Regions from separate parts of the Ferrimonas sp. YFM genome, predicted to be linked through region 2. Evidence: predicted binding sites of a transcription regulator. Region 2 holds the regulator's gene; the other holds the start of a gene.
The links. Region 2 encodes sigma-54, which starts transcription at its own class of promoters, with help from an activator protein. Its sites were predicted from a motif close to GTTGGCACGNNNNTNGNNT; they were not measured.
Positions count from the first base shown of each region.

Region 1: the regulator sigma-54 is predicted to act here: its motif matches at 2,005-2,023, upstream of QUE41_RS02320 (superinfection exclusion B family protein).

Region 1 covers NZ_AP027368.1:470,957-478,215, reverse strand. The annotation lists tRNA gene QUE41_RS02335 (tRNA-Leu) at 1-21, shown strand, start outside; tRNA gene QUE41_RS02330 (tRNA-Leu) at 81-167, shown strand; gene QUE41_RS02325 (flagellar assembly protein A) at 271-1,944, shown strand; gene QUE41_RS02320 (superinfection exclusion B family protein) at 2,077-2,682, shown strand; gene QUE41_RS02315 (TetR/AcrR family transcriptional regulator) at 2,697-3,461, opposite strand; gene QUE41_RS02310 (spondin domain-containing protein) at 4,082-4,783, shown strand; gene QUE41_RS02305 (spondin domain-containing protein) at 4,794-5,498, shown strand; gene QUE41_RS02300 (response regulator transcription factor) at 5,550-6,257, shown strand; gene QUE41_RS02295 (sensor histidine kinase) at 6,238-7,259, shown strand, end outside.
Region 2 covers NZ_AP027368.1:4,202,172-4,209,430, reverse strand. The annotation lists gene QUE41_RS19490 (TonB-dependent receptor) at 1-35, shown strand, start outside; gene yjgA (ribosome biogenesis factor YjgA) at 83-607, opposite strand; gene pmbA (metalloprotease PmbA) at 728-2,068, shown strand; gene QUE41_RS19475 (HPr family phosphocarrier protein) at 2,120-2,392, opposite strand; gene rapZ (RNase adapter RapZ) at 2,370-3,236, opposite strand; gene ptsN (PTS IIA-like nitrogen regulatory protein PtsN) at 3,233-3,679, opposite strand; gene hpf (ribosome hibernation promoting factor) at 3,682-3,969, opposite strand; gene QUE41_RS19455 (RNA polymerase factor sigma-54) at 3,993-5,444, opposite strand; gene lptB (LPS export ABC transporter ATP-binding protein) at 5,512-6,243, opposite strand; gene lptA (lipopolysaccharide transport periplasmic protein LptA) at 6,240-6,782, opposite strand; gene lptC (LPS export ABC transporter periplasmic protein LptC) at 6,769-7,259, opposite strand, start outside.

The DNA.
Region 1 (7,259 bases), 930 kb from region 2:
CAAGTCTCTCTTTCTGCACCATTCTCTTTGAGATGGTGAGCCGACAAAAAAATAAGACCTGAATCGATTATTCGATATTTGCAGAAGTGGCGGAATTGGTAGACGCGCTAGCTTCAGGTGCTAGTGTCCGTTAGGACGTGAGAGTTCAAGTCTCTCCTTCTGCACCAAATTTTTGAGCCCTGACCCATGGTCGGGGCTTTTTGCTATTCCCCATTGTCAACAATCCGGTATACTCGCTGAACTCGCCTAATTAGCAAAAGTAATGGCGCAATGATAGGACCGGACCTCCTCTTTTTCGACGAAGAACACCAGACCCTCTGTGTGGATCTCACCCCAGAAAAGCATGCCCTAGTGGAACTGAGTCAGCTTAAGTCTCTGGTGGACAGCTCCCCCTATCGCCACTGCGCCTTCCTCGACCACGACGTTCGCAAGGCGCTGCAACTGCTGAAGCATCAGGCCAAGGGCGCCAACAAGGCTCAGGTACAACGTATCCCGCTGGCGATGAAGGTGGACGGAGAGTGCAAACTCAACCTCTCCACCGACAAGATGGAGGTCACCGCCACCCTCACCTCCCCCCAGGGTGGGCGCCGCATCGGGTTTAAAGAGCTGGTCCAGGAACTCCAGACCCTCGCCATTCAGAACGGACTGCTGAAAAACGCCATCAACACCCTGTTGAAGCAGGCAGAGTCCGCCTCCCCAGGCGAAAGCATCAGTGCCACCATCGCCAAGGGTAAGCCCGCAAAAAATGGCCGGGACGCCCAGTTGGAGCGCCTGGTTCAGCTCAACCGCGAGCGACTGATGACTCCAAGGATCCTCGACAACGGCAAAGTGGACATGCGCGATCTGGGGGAGATTGTCACCGTACAGGCTGGCGACGAGGTGATGCGCAAACACGACGCCGAACCCGGTGTCGACGGCTACAACGTCATCGGCGAGGTGCTCAAAGCCAAACCCGGCAAGGACCGCAAACTGAAAGCGGGCAAGGGCACCACCACCGCCGACAATGATCCCAACCTGCTTCTGGCCAGCGCCGACGGCCAGCCCAAAGAAACCAAGGATGGGCTGGAGATTGTCGAGGTCCTGACCCTCAAAGACGTCAACGTGGGCACCGGCCACATCAACTACCACGGCAACGTGGTGATCAACGGCAATGTGGATGAGGAGATGCGGGTTCAGGCGGGGGGCGACATCACGGTTAACGGTTTTGTCGACGGAGAGCTGCTCAAGGCGGGCGGCGACATCGTCATCGGCAAAGGGGTGATCGGCCGACTGATCGACAACAGCAAACTCAGTACCTCCCTGGAGGCCGAAGGCGAAATCCACGTGGCCTTCGCCCAGTATGCCCATCTCAAAGCGGGGGGCGACATCCTGGTCCAAACCCAACTGGTGCACTGTCAGTCCCACAGCGGCAACAACCTCACCGTTGGGGTGCCCAATGGCAAGAAGGGAGACATCGTCGGCGGCCTGACTCAGGTCACCCACTCGGTGAACTGCATCAACCTGGGCTCCCGCGCCGCCACCCAGAGCCGCATTCGGGCAGGCCTCGGGGTGCAGCATCTGCGCGCCATGGCCAAGGAGTATCACCAGAAAGAGCAGGCCCTGCTGGCCCAGAGTTACAAGCTGCGCCAGGCGGTCAACAAGGCCTCCATGGCCAAGGACAAGACCGACGAAGAGCGCAAGCGCCTGGTGGCTCAGTTCACCCAGGCACAGCAGCAGAACAGCGTCAGGCTGGCCGAAGCCCAATTGCTGTTGGCCGAAACCGACGAGAAGCTGGCCAGCTTCTTCAACCGGGTGGCCATCAGTGTCAGTCACAGCCTCTATCCCCAGGTGGAGGTGGAGATAGGCACTCAGAACCTCACCAGTGCCAGGGAGCACGGCCCCAGCAAGCTGTTTAACGACGGCAACGCCATTCAGATCGAACCCCTGGTGAACCCCAATAGCTAGAGGCTGCTGATCTCTCAGGACCTTTTTCTCAGGCCCAGGCCGCCGCATTCGGGCCTGTAAGCTGGCACCCCTTTTGCTTTACAATGGGGGCTGCCCGTTTCCGCCAATTTTCCGACACGAGGACTCACCACCATGGGAAGTCAGGATTCTCATATCCAAGCCCTGACCAACGCCCCTCTCTACAAGCTGGCCCTGTGGCTTCTGGTCACCAGCCTGGCCCTGCTGTGGCTGCCGGTTAAGTGGGCTCAGTCTCTGTATCTGCAACAGTGGGTCACCGACTACGCCTCCTGGCTGGGCCTGGCGGTAGTCGCCAGCTGTGCCTACCTGGCCACCCTGGCCGGGCGCCTTATCTTCGGCCGCATCATGCAGCAGCGGCTCGCCGCCCAACAAAAGCTGCTGATGGAGGAGAAGGTACAGACCCTGGACAATACCGAGCGGGCCATCCTGCGCGAATTCATTCTGCAGGCTCGCGGCAGCGTGCCCATGCCATTGAACCACCATGGCGTCAGTGCCCTGATGGAGTCAGGCATTCTTGCCCGCGCGGGTTCGGTGGAGGAGTATGCGATTGAGGGACCGGTGGCGCCGCTGAAGATCACCGCCATGGCCAGGGGGAAATTGACTCGGAAGGTGCTGAGGCTGCCCGAGGGGCAGCTCAGCGAAGAGCAGAGAGAGCGGCTACTGGCCAGCCGGCCCGATTTTGCAGCCAACCTGACCCGTGGCAGCCGCCACGCCGCCTAAAGGGCTGTCAAACCCTAGAACACCGCAGTGAGGTCGTGCTCCTGCTGAAGGGCAATCAACTGCTCCTCCACGGCCTTGATCACCCGGTCACGGGATTCAGGGATCAGCCCCACCCGCCAGTTCAAGGTACCGGTGATCAGCGCCAGGCTGTCATACAGCTTGTGGATCTGGTTGAAATTCAGGTTCTGGGCGATCATCGGGTTGTTGATCATGGTCGTCGCACCACGCTGGCACGCCACCATGGTGGCGTGGGCCACCTCAATCTCCTGATCATCGGACACCAGTTGCCCTTCAATACGTGCCGCTTCCACGACCCGCTTGGCGGTCGAACAGGCCTGATCCACAAACATCTGCATCTCCTGCAGACGGTAATCACTCACCTTATCCACGATCCCCTCGGCACCGGCCAGGGCATTGAAGCCCAGAGACCAGCTGGTGTGGGCCACGGCCATGGCGCCATAGAGGTGCATCGCCAGCCAGCGCTCGGCGTGGTTCAGGTCCGCGTTCATCAGCTCAGGCTGACGTTCGGTCAACAGCTCCACATGCTTGGCGAAGATGGCGACCAGCAGATCCTCTTTACAGTTAAAGTGCTTATACAGCGTCCCTGCACTGCACCCAGCACGGGGTGCCAATTCGGAGAAGCGGAAAGAGACAATACCCTGCTCTTTCACCAGACTCTCCCCAAGTCGCAACAGTGCCTGGTCCCGTTGGCGGAAACGGGCGTGCACCGGCGAAGCCCAATGGCTAGAATTGAGCCCGGACTTAGCTTCCTGCTCCATATCAATGAACTCCTTAAAACGCAAATCTGGACCCACTGTACGCCTGAAAAACACGCTCGAATGTTAGCTACGCCACGTTTAATGAAAGCCAAAAACAAAAAGTTTGAGCGTTAGCACGTTAACTTTAAAAATTCAGACATAATCGACCTCCTGCCTTGGAGTGTCGATCTCATGAAGATCGCCCAATTTGGCACACTGAATGCCAATTACTGAAAATCTGCTTTGCGTCTTTCACAGAAATCCCGCCACAATGGGGTTCAACGCCCCATCTTGGCGCAGAGTCAGTCGCGACTTCAGTCGCTCCGGGTCGATCAAGCAGGGATCCCACGAAGGGTTAAAATAGCACGCCATTTATTTAATTAACATATTTCTCAGGACGTTAACCCGGAGGGATTTTAATTTATTTCTCAGCTGATATTCGCCCAGGCAATTTATTCCACCTTTCCCTTTAGTCAATTAGACGTTTTGATTACTGGGTCATAAATATTGGTAATTGGAAAGACCAATCCCCATCACAGCGCCCCAACGCAATTGTGATGAAATCGTGATAAATCCGTGAAGGCCTGTTGATACCTGCTCCCTAGACTGAAGTGACTCAATCAATCGGGAGATGGAAGACCATGACACTCAAGCCTCTGGCCCTGGCCGCTCTGCTGGCCGCACCCGCCCTTCAGGCACAGACCCTGACCCTGGAGGTCACCAACCTGACCCAGGGGATCTACTTCACCCCTCTGCTGATCACCGCCCATGACAGTCAGTACCACCTGTTCCAGTCCGGCACCGACGCCTCTCCGGAGCTGGCCGCCATGGCTGAAGGGGGAGACATCAGCGGTCTGGTGACCATAGCCAACAGCATCAGCGCCATCTCCGCAGAAAATCCCGCTGCCGGTCTGCTGGCGCCCGCCGCCAGCACCAGTGCCACCCTGGAAAACGTCACCGAAGGGATGGTGCTGTCCCTGACCGCCATGATCCTGCCCAGCAACGACGGATTCGTCGGCCTGGACAGCTGGCCGATCCCCTCTGAGCCAGGCACCTACACCATCAACCTGAACGCCTATGACGCCGGTACCGAGGCCAACGACGAGGTGCTGGTGGCCGGCGCAGGGGGCGCACCGGGCACTCCGGGCATGCCCGCCATCCCCGGGACCGGCGGCGGCAGCGGTGCCACCGGCGTGACCGACATGGAACCCAATGCCAAGGTCCACATCCATCGCGGCAACCTGGGTGACACCAACGCCACCGGCGGCATCAGTGATGTCGACAGCCGCATCCACCGCTGGCTCAACCCTGTGGCCCGCATCACCGTCACCGTAGCAGAGTAAGGAGGCCGCCATGAAGCGCACACTTACCCTGGGCCTGATGGCCACCGCCCTGCTGGTGGGCTGCCACGACGATGACGATGACAACAGCACCGCACCGCCGCCACCGGAAATGGTCAGCTTCGAAGTGACAGTGACCAACCTCACCGCCGCTCAGCCCATGTCCCCCGTGGCCGCCTACCTCCACGACGGCAGTGTCGCCGGCTGGCAGTTTGGCGAAGCCGCCTCGGAACCGCTGGAAGTACTGGCGGAAGGCGGCGACGGCACTGACTGGCTTGCCGCCGCAACCGCGGCAGGAGCCGGTATCACCGCCGCCGGAGAAGGCATATTGCCCCCCGGCATGGCCCAAAGCCTGACCCTGACTCTGGAGGCAGGCCAGGGGATGCGGCTGACGTCGGCCACCATGTTGGTGAACACCAACGACGCCTTCGCCGGCATCAATGGCTGGGATCTCTCCGCCCTGGCGGTGGGTCAGTCGATGACGGTGAACCTGCCGGTGTACGACGCAGGCACTGAGGCCAACTCCGAATTGGCGGCCACCATTCCAGGGCCTGCCGGAGGCGGAGCAGGTTATGACGCCACCCGCGACGACGTGGACTATGTCGCCCGACACCCTGGTGTGGTCGGCAATCAGGACGGCTTTGCCGAGTCCGCCCTGGATGGTCGCCACAAGTTTGATGCGCCGGTGGCACGTCTCACTGTAATGCGAACCCGCTAACCCCGGTCTAATTGCCTGTCGCCCCTTTTGGCGGCAGGCAAGGGAGACGGGATCATGGCAAGACTGCTGGTAATCGAGGACGACGAGGACATCAACGCCCTGGTGTCGCTAAACCTGGAAGCCCTGAACCATGAAGTGGTGCGGGTCAGGGATGGCAAAGAGGGGTTTGAACTGGCCCGCAGTGGCCAATTCGATCTCATGGTACTGGACCTGATGCTGCCGGGCATGGATGGCCTGACCCTGTGCCAGACCCTGCGCCAGCAGGGGTGCATCACCCCCATCATGATGCTCACTGCCCGCAACACCGAAGTGGACAGGGTGGTGGGGCTGGAGAGCGGTGCCGACGACTACCTGAGCAAGCCTTTCAGCGTCCGCGAGCTCCAGGCCAGGGTGAAGTCACACCTGAGGCGCGCCGAACTCAGTCGCCAGAGCCGGCAGCCCGCGCCGGCAACCCTCACCTTCGGGGCGATGCAGCTTGACCCAGACCGTCGTGAACTCAGGCTGTCCGGCAGGGATGTGGAGCTCACCAGCACGGAGTTCGATCTGCTTTGCTACCTGGCCCGCCATCCGGGTCGTGTCTTCAGCCGGGAGCAGCTTCTGGAATCGGTATGGGGCTATCAGCACAGCGGCTATCAGCATACGGTCAACTCCCACATCAACCGTCTGCGGGCCAAGCTGGAGCAGGATCCGGCCAATCCCAACTATGTGCTTACCGTGTGGGGCGTAGGATACAAGTTCAATGACAAACTTTCCCATTAACTCCCTGTTCTCCAGGCTGGCCCTGGTACTCACCGTCAGCTTCCTGATGCTGGGGCTGATGCTGGTGCAGCTGAGTCGTCAGCTGGACGCCAGCTTCCAGGAGCAGGTTACCCAGAAACTGCACCTCTCCCTGGCGGAACACATCGTCCATGAGGGCCCGCTCTTCGTGGAGGGCAAGCCGGATCCCGCCGCCGTGGAGCGCGCTTTCCATAACATGATGATCCTGGGTAAGGGGTTCGAGTTCTACCTGCTCTCCCCCGACGGCACCCTGCTCAACTACTCCGCCCCGCCGGAGAAGATTCGCCGGGAGCGGATCCCCACCGCCACCATTGAGCTGGCCCTGACCGGTCAGCCTACCCTGCCCCTGCGGGGGCCGGACCCCAGGGATCCCATCCGCGAGAAGATCTTCTCCGTGGCCCCGGTGGTGATCGACGGGCAGATGCTGGGTTACCTCTACATCATCATCAATGGCGAGATCTACGATTCGATGGCGGCCCAGGTAGCCGACAGCGCCTGGCTGCCGTTCGCCCTGCTGATGCTGGGCAGCGGCGCCCTGTTCCTGCTGGCGTCCACCCTGGGGCTGTTTGCCTGGCTCACCCGCCCCCTGAGCCGGCTCAGTAACGCCATCGGCGCCCTGGAAGCCCAGGGATTCAAGACCCCCTCCCTGGCCCTGAACACCCCGGGGGCCGCCCGGGAGATCCGCCAGCTGGAGCAAGCGTTCAACACCCTCTCACAGCGGCTGCAGCTGCAGTACCGCAAGGTGAAGAGCGTCGATGAGATGCGCCGCGAATTGCTGGCCCACGTCAGCCATGACCTGCGCACCCCCCTGGCCTCCCTTCAGGGTTATCTGGAAACCTGGATGCTGCAGCAGCGCAAGGGGCAGCAGCCGGATCCCGCATACGTGGAGATCGCCCAGCAGAACGCTGCCAAGATTCACAAGATGGTGGATCAGTTGATGGAGCTGGCGCGGCTGGAGAGCGACCAGGTGCCCATGAACATCGA
Region 2 (7,259 bases):
GTGCCTTGGGCGTGGTGGTGACCACTCATTTCTGAGGTGATTCAGTTAAAAAGCAGGGAGGCATTTGCCTCCCTCTTGGTATCTACTCTTCCATGTACTGACGAATCAGCTTGAACAGCTCCCGGGAGGACTTGGGCGGCTTGCTGGCCTTGGCTTCTTTGGCGGCCTGACGAATCAGTTGACGCACCCGCTGGCGCTCCTCGGCCATGGCGGGGACTTCGGCAAACAGCGCCTGCATGGCATCGTCACCCTCTGCAATCAGCCGGTCGCGCCACTGCTCCATCTTGTGGAACTCCTGGTTGGCCTGGTTGTGCTTGTTGCGAATCTTGTCCAGGGCGGCCACCAGAGGCTCGGGATCCCGGCTGCGCAGCAGCTTGCCAACAAACTGCAGTTGGCGGCGGTGGGCTTCGTTTTTCCCCTTCAGGCGCTGGGCCAGGGCAACGGCGACCTCCAGCTCTTCGTCCATGGGCACCTTGGCCAGGTCGTTCTTGCCCAGGGCCACAATTTCGTTGCCGATCTTCTGCAGCTGTTCCGCTTCCCGCTTAAGCTCCGATTTGCTGATCCACTCCTCTTCCTGGAGCTCCGGTTCCGGGCGTTTTGCTGCCATAGCTGTTCTCCTAAATGATTTGGGCGCCTATTCTAGCAGGCTATGAGCCGTCATGCCCCTATCGGAGCAGGGGCGGGGTTTGCTATCCTTTCTTGCAACTGAATTTTATGGAATCGACGAGTGACCCAAGTCAGCATTGAAGCCCAGCGTCAGCAGCTGGAGGAGGCGGTAGCCCTGGCCCTGGAAGAGGCCAAAAAACTGGGGGTGTCTGCCGCAGAGGTGGCCATCAGTAAGCAGCAGGGCTTGAGCGTCTCCACCCGCATGGGTGAAGTGGAGACCGTGGAGTTCAATAAGGACGGTGCCCTGGGCATCTCCCTCTACCGTGAGGGAGCCAAGGGCAATGCGTCCACCTCGGACCTCAGTGCCCAGGCGATTGTCGATGCGGTGCGGGCCGCCGATGGCATCGCCCGACATACCACGGCGGACCAGCATAACGGCCTGGCCGAAGCCGAACTGATGCCTACGTCGCTTCCTGACCTGGATCTCTACCACCCCCATGCCCTGACCCCGGAGGAGGGGATCGATCTGGCGGCCCGTTGTGAACAGGCGGCCCTGGAGAGCGACCACGGCATCGAGATGTCCGACGGTGCCAGCTGCAACAGCCACGCCGGCATCAAGGTGTACGGCAACAGCCATGGCTTTATCGGCAGCTATGCTTCCTCCCGCCACAGCCTCTCCTGTGTGCTGATCGGCAAGGATGAGCAGGGGATGGAGCGAGACTATGACTACACCGTGGGGCGTCGATTTGGCGATCTGGTGAACCCGGAGGCCCTGGGCATCAGCGCCGCCGCTAAGGTCAGCGCCCGTCTGGGTGCGCGCAAGATCGACACCTGCGAAGTGCCAGTGCTGTTCTCCGCCGAGACCGCCACCGGCCTGGTGGGTCACCTGGTGGGCGCCATCAGCGGTGCGTCACTCTATCGTCAGTCCTCCTTCCTGCTGGACAGCCTAGGCACCGAGATTCTGCCCCAGTGGTTCTCAATCGAAGAGAATCCTCATCTGCCCGTGGGCCTGGCCAGCGCTCCCTTCGATGGGGAGGGTGTGGCCACCCGTGCCCGGCAGATTGTCCGTGACGGCGTACTGGAGTCCTACCTGCTGACCGCTTACTCCGCCCGCCGCCTGGGGATGACCACCACGGGTCACGCCGGTGGCATCTACAACTGGCAACTGGCCAGCAATGGCGGCGATCTGGCCTCCATGCTGAAGCAGATGGGCACCGGCCTGTATGTGACCGAGCTGATGGGCCATGGTGTGAACGGCGTGACCGGTGATTACTCCCGTGGCGCCGCCGGCTTCTGGGTGGAGAACGGCATCATCCAGTATCCGGTGCACGAGATCACCATCGCCGGTAACCTGAAGCAGATGTACCGGGATATGGTGGCGGTGGGCACAGATGTGGATCCCCGCACCAGCATCAAGACGGGGTCCATCCTGCTGAGCGCCATGAAGGTGGCCGGTAACTGATTGGGGACCTAGTGTCGAAAAACAAAAAACCGGAGCCAGGCTCCGGTTTTTTTATTCTGATTCGTCGAATCGCCCGCTGAACAGTTGGGTGACCGCTTCCAGGGCGGGCTCGGCGTCCTGGCCTTCGCAGATCACCGTCACCTCCTGTCCCTGACAGGTTTGCAGCATCAGCAGCCCCAGCACGCTGTCGGCACTGGCGCTCTGGTCTCCATGGACCACCTGAATGTGGGCGTCGTAGTTGTGGGCCAGCTGCGCCAGCCGGGTGGCGGCGCGGGCGTGCAGGCCCAGCTTGTTGACCACCTTAAGGGTTCTTGTCAGCTTCACGTTTGTCCAGTTCACGATGACGGACCGAGGTCTGCTTCTGCCGCTGGCGGAAGCGTTGCTCCAGCTGTTCGGCGATGTAGACGCTGCGGTGCTGGCCGCCGGTACAGCCGATGGCGATGGTCAGGTAGGCGCGGTTGTTGCGCTCCAGCATCGGCAGCCAGTTGAGCAGAAAGTTTTCGGTGTGTTCGATAAAGCGCGCCACCATCCACTCCTTGGCGAAGTAGCGCTGCACCGGCTTGTCCAGGCCGGTGAGGGGACGCAGGGCGGGATCCCAGTGAGGGTTGGGCAGAAAGCGTACGTCGAACACGTAGTCCGCATCCTTGGGGATGCCATGCTTGAATCCGAAGGACTCAAACACCAGCAGCAGTTCCCGTTCCGCCTGCCCCAGCAGTCGGGTACGCATCTCGTCGGCCAACTGATGGACCGACAGGCCATCGGTCATGAAACTGTGGTCGGCCAGGTCGCGAATGGGGGCCAGCAGTTGGGTCTCTGAGGCGATCGCCTCCGCCAGGGAAGTGCCGCTGCGCGACAGGGGATGCAGTCTGCGGGTCTCGCTGTAGCGCTTGATCAGGCTGGCATCCGACGCATCCAGGAAGTAGATCTGTCGCTCGATGGAATCCGGCAGGTGCTTGAGTATCTCAGGAATCTGTTCCGCCTGGTCCGGCAGGTTGCGGATGTCCAGGCTGACCGCCAGGGTGTCGCATTGATCCAGCATCTCCTCCACCAGGGAGGGCAGCATCACCGCGGGCAGGTTGTCGACACAGTAGCAGCCCAGGTCTTCGAGGACCCGGAGGGCGACGGATTTGCCGGCACCGGAACGTCCGGAGAGGATGATCAGTTTCACGAGGTCACCAGGGCATAGAGCTCAGAGTCATTGCTGCATTTGCGCAGTGCCCGGCAGGTCTCTTTGTCCTGCAGGGTCTTGGCCATGGCGGCCAGAGTGGCCAGGTGCTCCTGTACGGCGTCCTCGGGGACAAACAGGGCAAACAGCAGGTCCACTGGCTTGCCATCGATGGCGTCGAAGGGGATCGCTTCGTCGCACTTGATGAACACGGCGATGGGGCGCTCGATGTTCGCCAGCCGGCCATGGGGCAGGGCGATTCCCTTGCCGATGCCGGTGCTGCCCATCCTCTCCCTGGCCAGCAGGCTTTCGAACAGCTGCTGGGGGTTGAGACTGCCGTGATGCTCGCCCGCCAGTTGGGAGATCATCTCCAGGGCGCGCTTTTTGCTAAGGCCCGGAGCGGCGATGGTGGCGCACTCCGGGCTGAGTAACGTGGTTATGTCCATGATTAATGGCGTGAAATTTTCTCTTTATGCTTGATAACCTGACGGTCCAGCTTGTCGATCAGGCCGTCGATGGCAGCGTACATGTTGTCGTGGTGGTGGGTCGCGTACACTTCGCGGCCACTCAGGTTCAGTTTGGCTTCGGCGGTTTGCTGTGCTTTCTCCACATTCAGCACCACGTAGACATTGGAGATATGGTCAAAGTGGCGCTCCAGCTTGTCGAACTTGGTGTGCACATAATCTCTCAGAGCGGTTGTGATCTCGACGTGATGACCGGTCAGATTGATTTGCATATAGGTTCCTCCTTTTTTGCTGGTTACAGCTGTTTCCGCTGATTGGATGGAGCTATGCCCAGGGCTTCCCTGTACTTGGCGATGGTCCGTCTCGCCACCTTGATTCCCTGTTCTGCCAGCAGCTCCGCCATTTTGCTGTCACTGAGAGGTTTTTTAGGATTCTCAGCAGCAACCAATTTTTTAATTAAAGCACGAATTGCCGTGGATGAGCACTCGCCGCCACTGTCGGTGCTGACGTGGCTGGAAAAGAAGTATTTCAGCTCGAAGATGCCACGGGGCGTATGCATGTATTTCTGGGTGGTCACCCGGGAGATAGTGGACTCGTGCATGTCCACCGCTTCCGCCACATCGTTGAGCACCATGGGCTTCATCGCCTCGTCACCATACTCCAGGAAGCCTTGCTGGAACTGGACGATGCAGTTGGCCACCTTGAGCAGGGTGTCGTTGCGGCTCTCCAGGCTCTTCAGGAACCACTTGGCTTCCTGCAGGTGACCGCGAACGAATTGGCTGTCTGCCTGATTGCGGCTGTTGCGGCTCAGGGCCGCATACTGTTCGTTGATGCGGATCTTGGGCATGGTGTCCGGATTGAGTTCCACTACCCAGCGCCCCTTGCGCTTGGAGACCGCCACATCGGGAATCACGTACTGGTCGTTATCGCTGACCAGGGCGCTGCCGGGACGCGGGTTGAGGGTCTGGATCAGCTCCATCGCCTCTTTGAGCTCCTCCTCCTTGAGGCGGGTCTTGCGCATCAGGCCGCGGAAGTCGCGATTGGCCAGCAGATCCATGTGCTCCTGGATCAGCATCCTGGCCTCTGCCAGCCAGGGGGTTCCCCCATCAAACTGACTCAGTTGCACCAGCAGGCACTCGGCCAGATCCCGGGCACAGACGCCCACAGGATCGAATCGTTGCACCCGCTTGAGCACCGCTTCCACCTCGTCCAGCTCCACCTCATCGTCGCCCATGGCTTCGAGAATGTCTTCGGCGGTCTGGGTCAGGTAGCCGCGTTCGTCGGTGGCATCAATGATGGCCACCGCGATGGCGCGGTCGGTATCGGACATGGGGGTCAGTTCCATCTGCCACAGCAGATGGCTTTGAAGGCTGTCGCCGGTGCTGCCCTGAAAGGGCATGTCGTCTTCCCGGCTGGACATGGGGGCCGGGGAGGAGGTGTAGTATTCGTCCCAGGAGGTGTCGACCTGAAGGTCATCGGGCATGTCGGTCTGACTCAGGGCCTCGCTGGTGTCCAGGCTGGCGGCTTCCGGAGCGGGCTCCAACTCATCCCGGGTGGCGGTGTCCGGGGTGTCGGGGACGGCTGGGCTGAGATCCTCCTCGACCTCAAGCAGGGGGTTGGCATCCAGAGCCTCCTGAATCTCCTGTTGGAGATCCAGCGTCGACAGTTGCAGCAGGCGAATGGCCTGTTGCAACTGCGGGGTCATGGTGAGCTGCTGTCCCAGCTTTAGCTGTAGAGAAGTCTTCATTTACAACAACCTGTCCTTATTCCTTCTTGTTATTTCCGGTTGTATTCCTGGTCGGGAGTTCAAATTACTATAGCTTGAACTGGTCGCCCAAGTATACCGAGCGCACCAGCTTGTTCTCTAGGATGGCGGCGGGTTCACCCTGGGCGATCAGCTCGCCGTGGCTGACGATGTAGGCGTGTTCACAGACGTCCAGAGTCTCCCGAACATTGTGGTCGGTGATCAGTACGCCCAGGCCGCGATCTCTCAGGTGCTGGATGATCTTCTTGATGTCGATCACCGAGATGGGGTCGACGCCGGCGAAGGGCTCGTCCAGCAGGATGAACTTGGGATCGGCAGCCAGGGCCCGGGCGATCTCTACCCGGCGGCGCTCGCCGCCGGACAGGCTCATTCCCAGGCTGTCGCGGATGTGGGTGATGTTGAACTCCTCCAGAAGCTGTTCCAGCTTCTCTACCCGCTGGGACTGGCTCAGGCCCTTGCGGGTCTGCAGCACCGCCATCAGGTTGTCGTACACCGACAGCTTGCGGAAGATGGAGGATTCCTGAGGCAGGTAGCCAATCCCCTTGCGGGCACGGCTGTGCATCGGCAGCAGGGTGATCTCCTCGCCGTCAATGAGGATCCGGCCCCGGTCGTTCTGCACCAGGCCCACCACCATGTAGAAGGTGGTGGTCTTGCCGGCGCCGTTGGGGCCCAGCAGGCCGACGATCTGGCCGGTGCTGACCTCAAGGCCAACGTTCTTGACCACTTCCCGGCCCTTGTAGGCCTTGGCCAGTTTCTCTGCGGTCAGGGTTGAGCGGGTCATTGCTGCTTCTCACCCTCTTTCTTTTCCTTGGGCTCGGCCAGGGATTTGAGATCGGTTTCTGCAGGCTGGAAGATGGTGGTGATCTGCTCATCCTTGTTGCCTTCGGCCACCAGCATCTGCTTCTCCAGGTCGTACTGGATGGTGTCGCCCTGGACCAGGCTGCCGGACTGGCGCATCTCCGCTTTCCCCTTCAGGGTCAGGATGCGCTTCTGGATGTCGTAGCGAATTTCGGCGGCTTCGGCCTGGGCCAGCTTGCCGTTCTCCATCATCTGTTGATAGGTGGCGGGAGAACCGGAGGCGATCAGGGTGGTCACCACCTTGTCGTCGGTGGCTTCGGCACGCAGTTCGTCGGCGTTGATCAGCAGGGTGCCCTGGGTGATGCGAACCCGGCCCGAGTAGATCAGCATGCCGTTGGGCAGATCCGCCCTGGAGTTATCGGCTTTGACCTCCACTTTCTCGTGAATGTCGCTGTCCAGGGCTGCGGCGCCGGTGCTGCCCAGCAGCATCATGGCGGCCAGAAGCAGTTTAATGGGTTTCATAGATGGCATTTACCTGACTCTTTAATTCAATCCGGTTCAAATTCAGATCCGCCCACAACCCTTTGGCGGTGATGTTAAAGCCCTCGCCATTGCCTTTGATCTGGCGGTTGGAGGTCATGATCATCGTCTCCAGGTCCAGTTCCAGATAGTCGGTGGTGATGGTCTTAAGTGGTTCATTGGGCTCGATGGCTGTGATGATAACATCATTTTCCAGTACCACGTGGCGGCCGTCGCTGAGTTGCCCCTGAGTGGCCTGCACCCGCCACTGCCCCTGGCTGTCTTCAGGGTAGAGCAGATAGTCCGGTTCCTGCAGGCGGGTCAGGGCCAGGGCCTGGTAGTGCTCCATCTGGTCGGCGCTGATCTCGGCACTGAGGCGGCCCGACTCCGAGTAGACGCGGCTGCGCAGGTTCTCGGCGACGAAGTCCGGCTGGTAGCTGGGTTTGACGTCCACCTGGGCCTGGTCCTTCATCACCATGG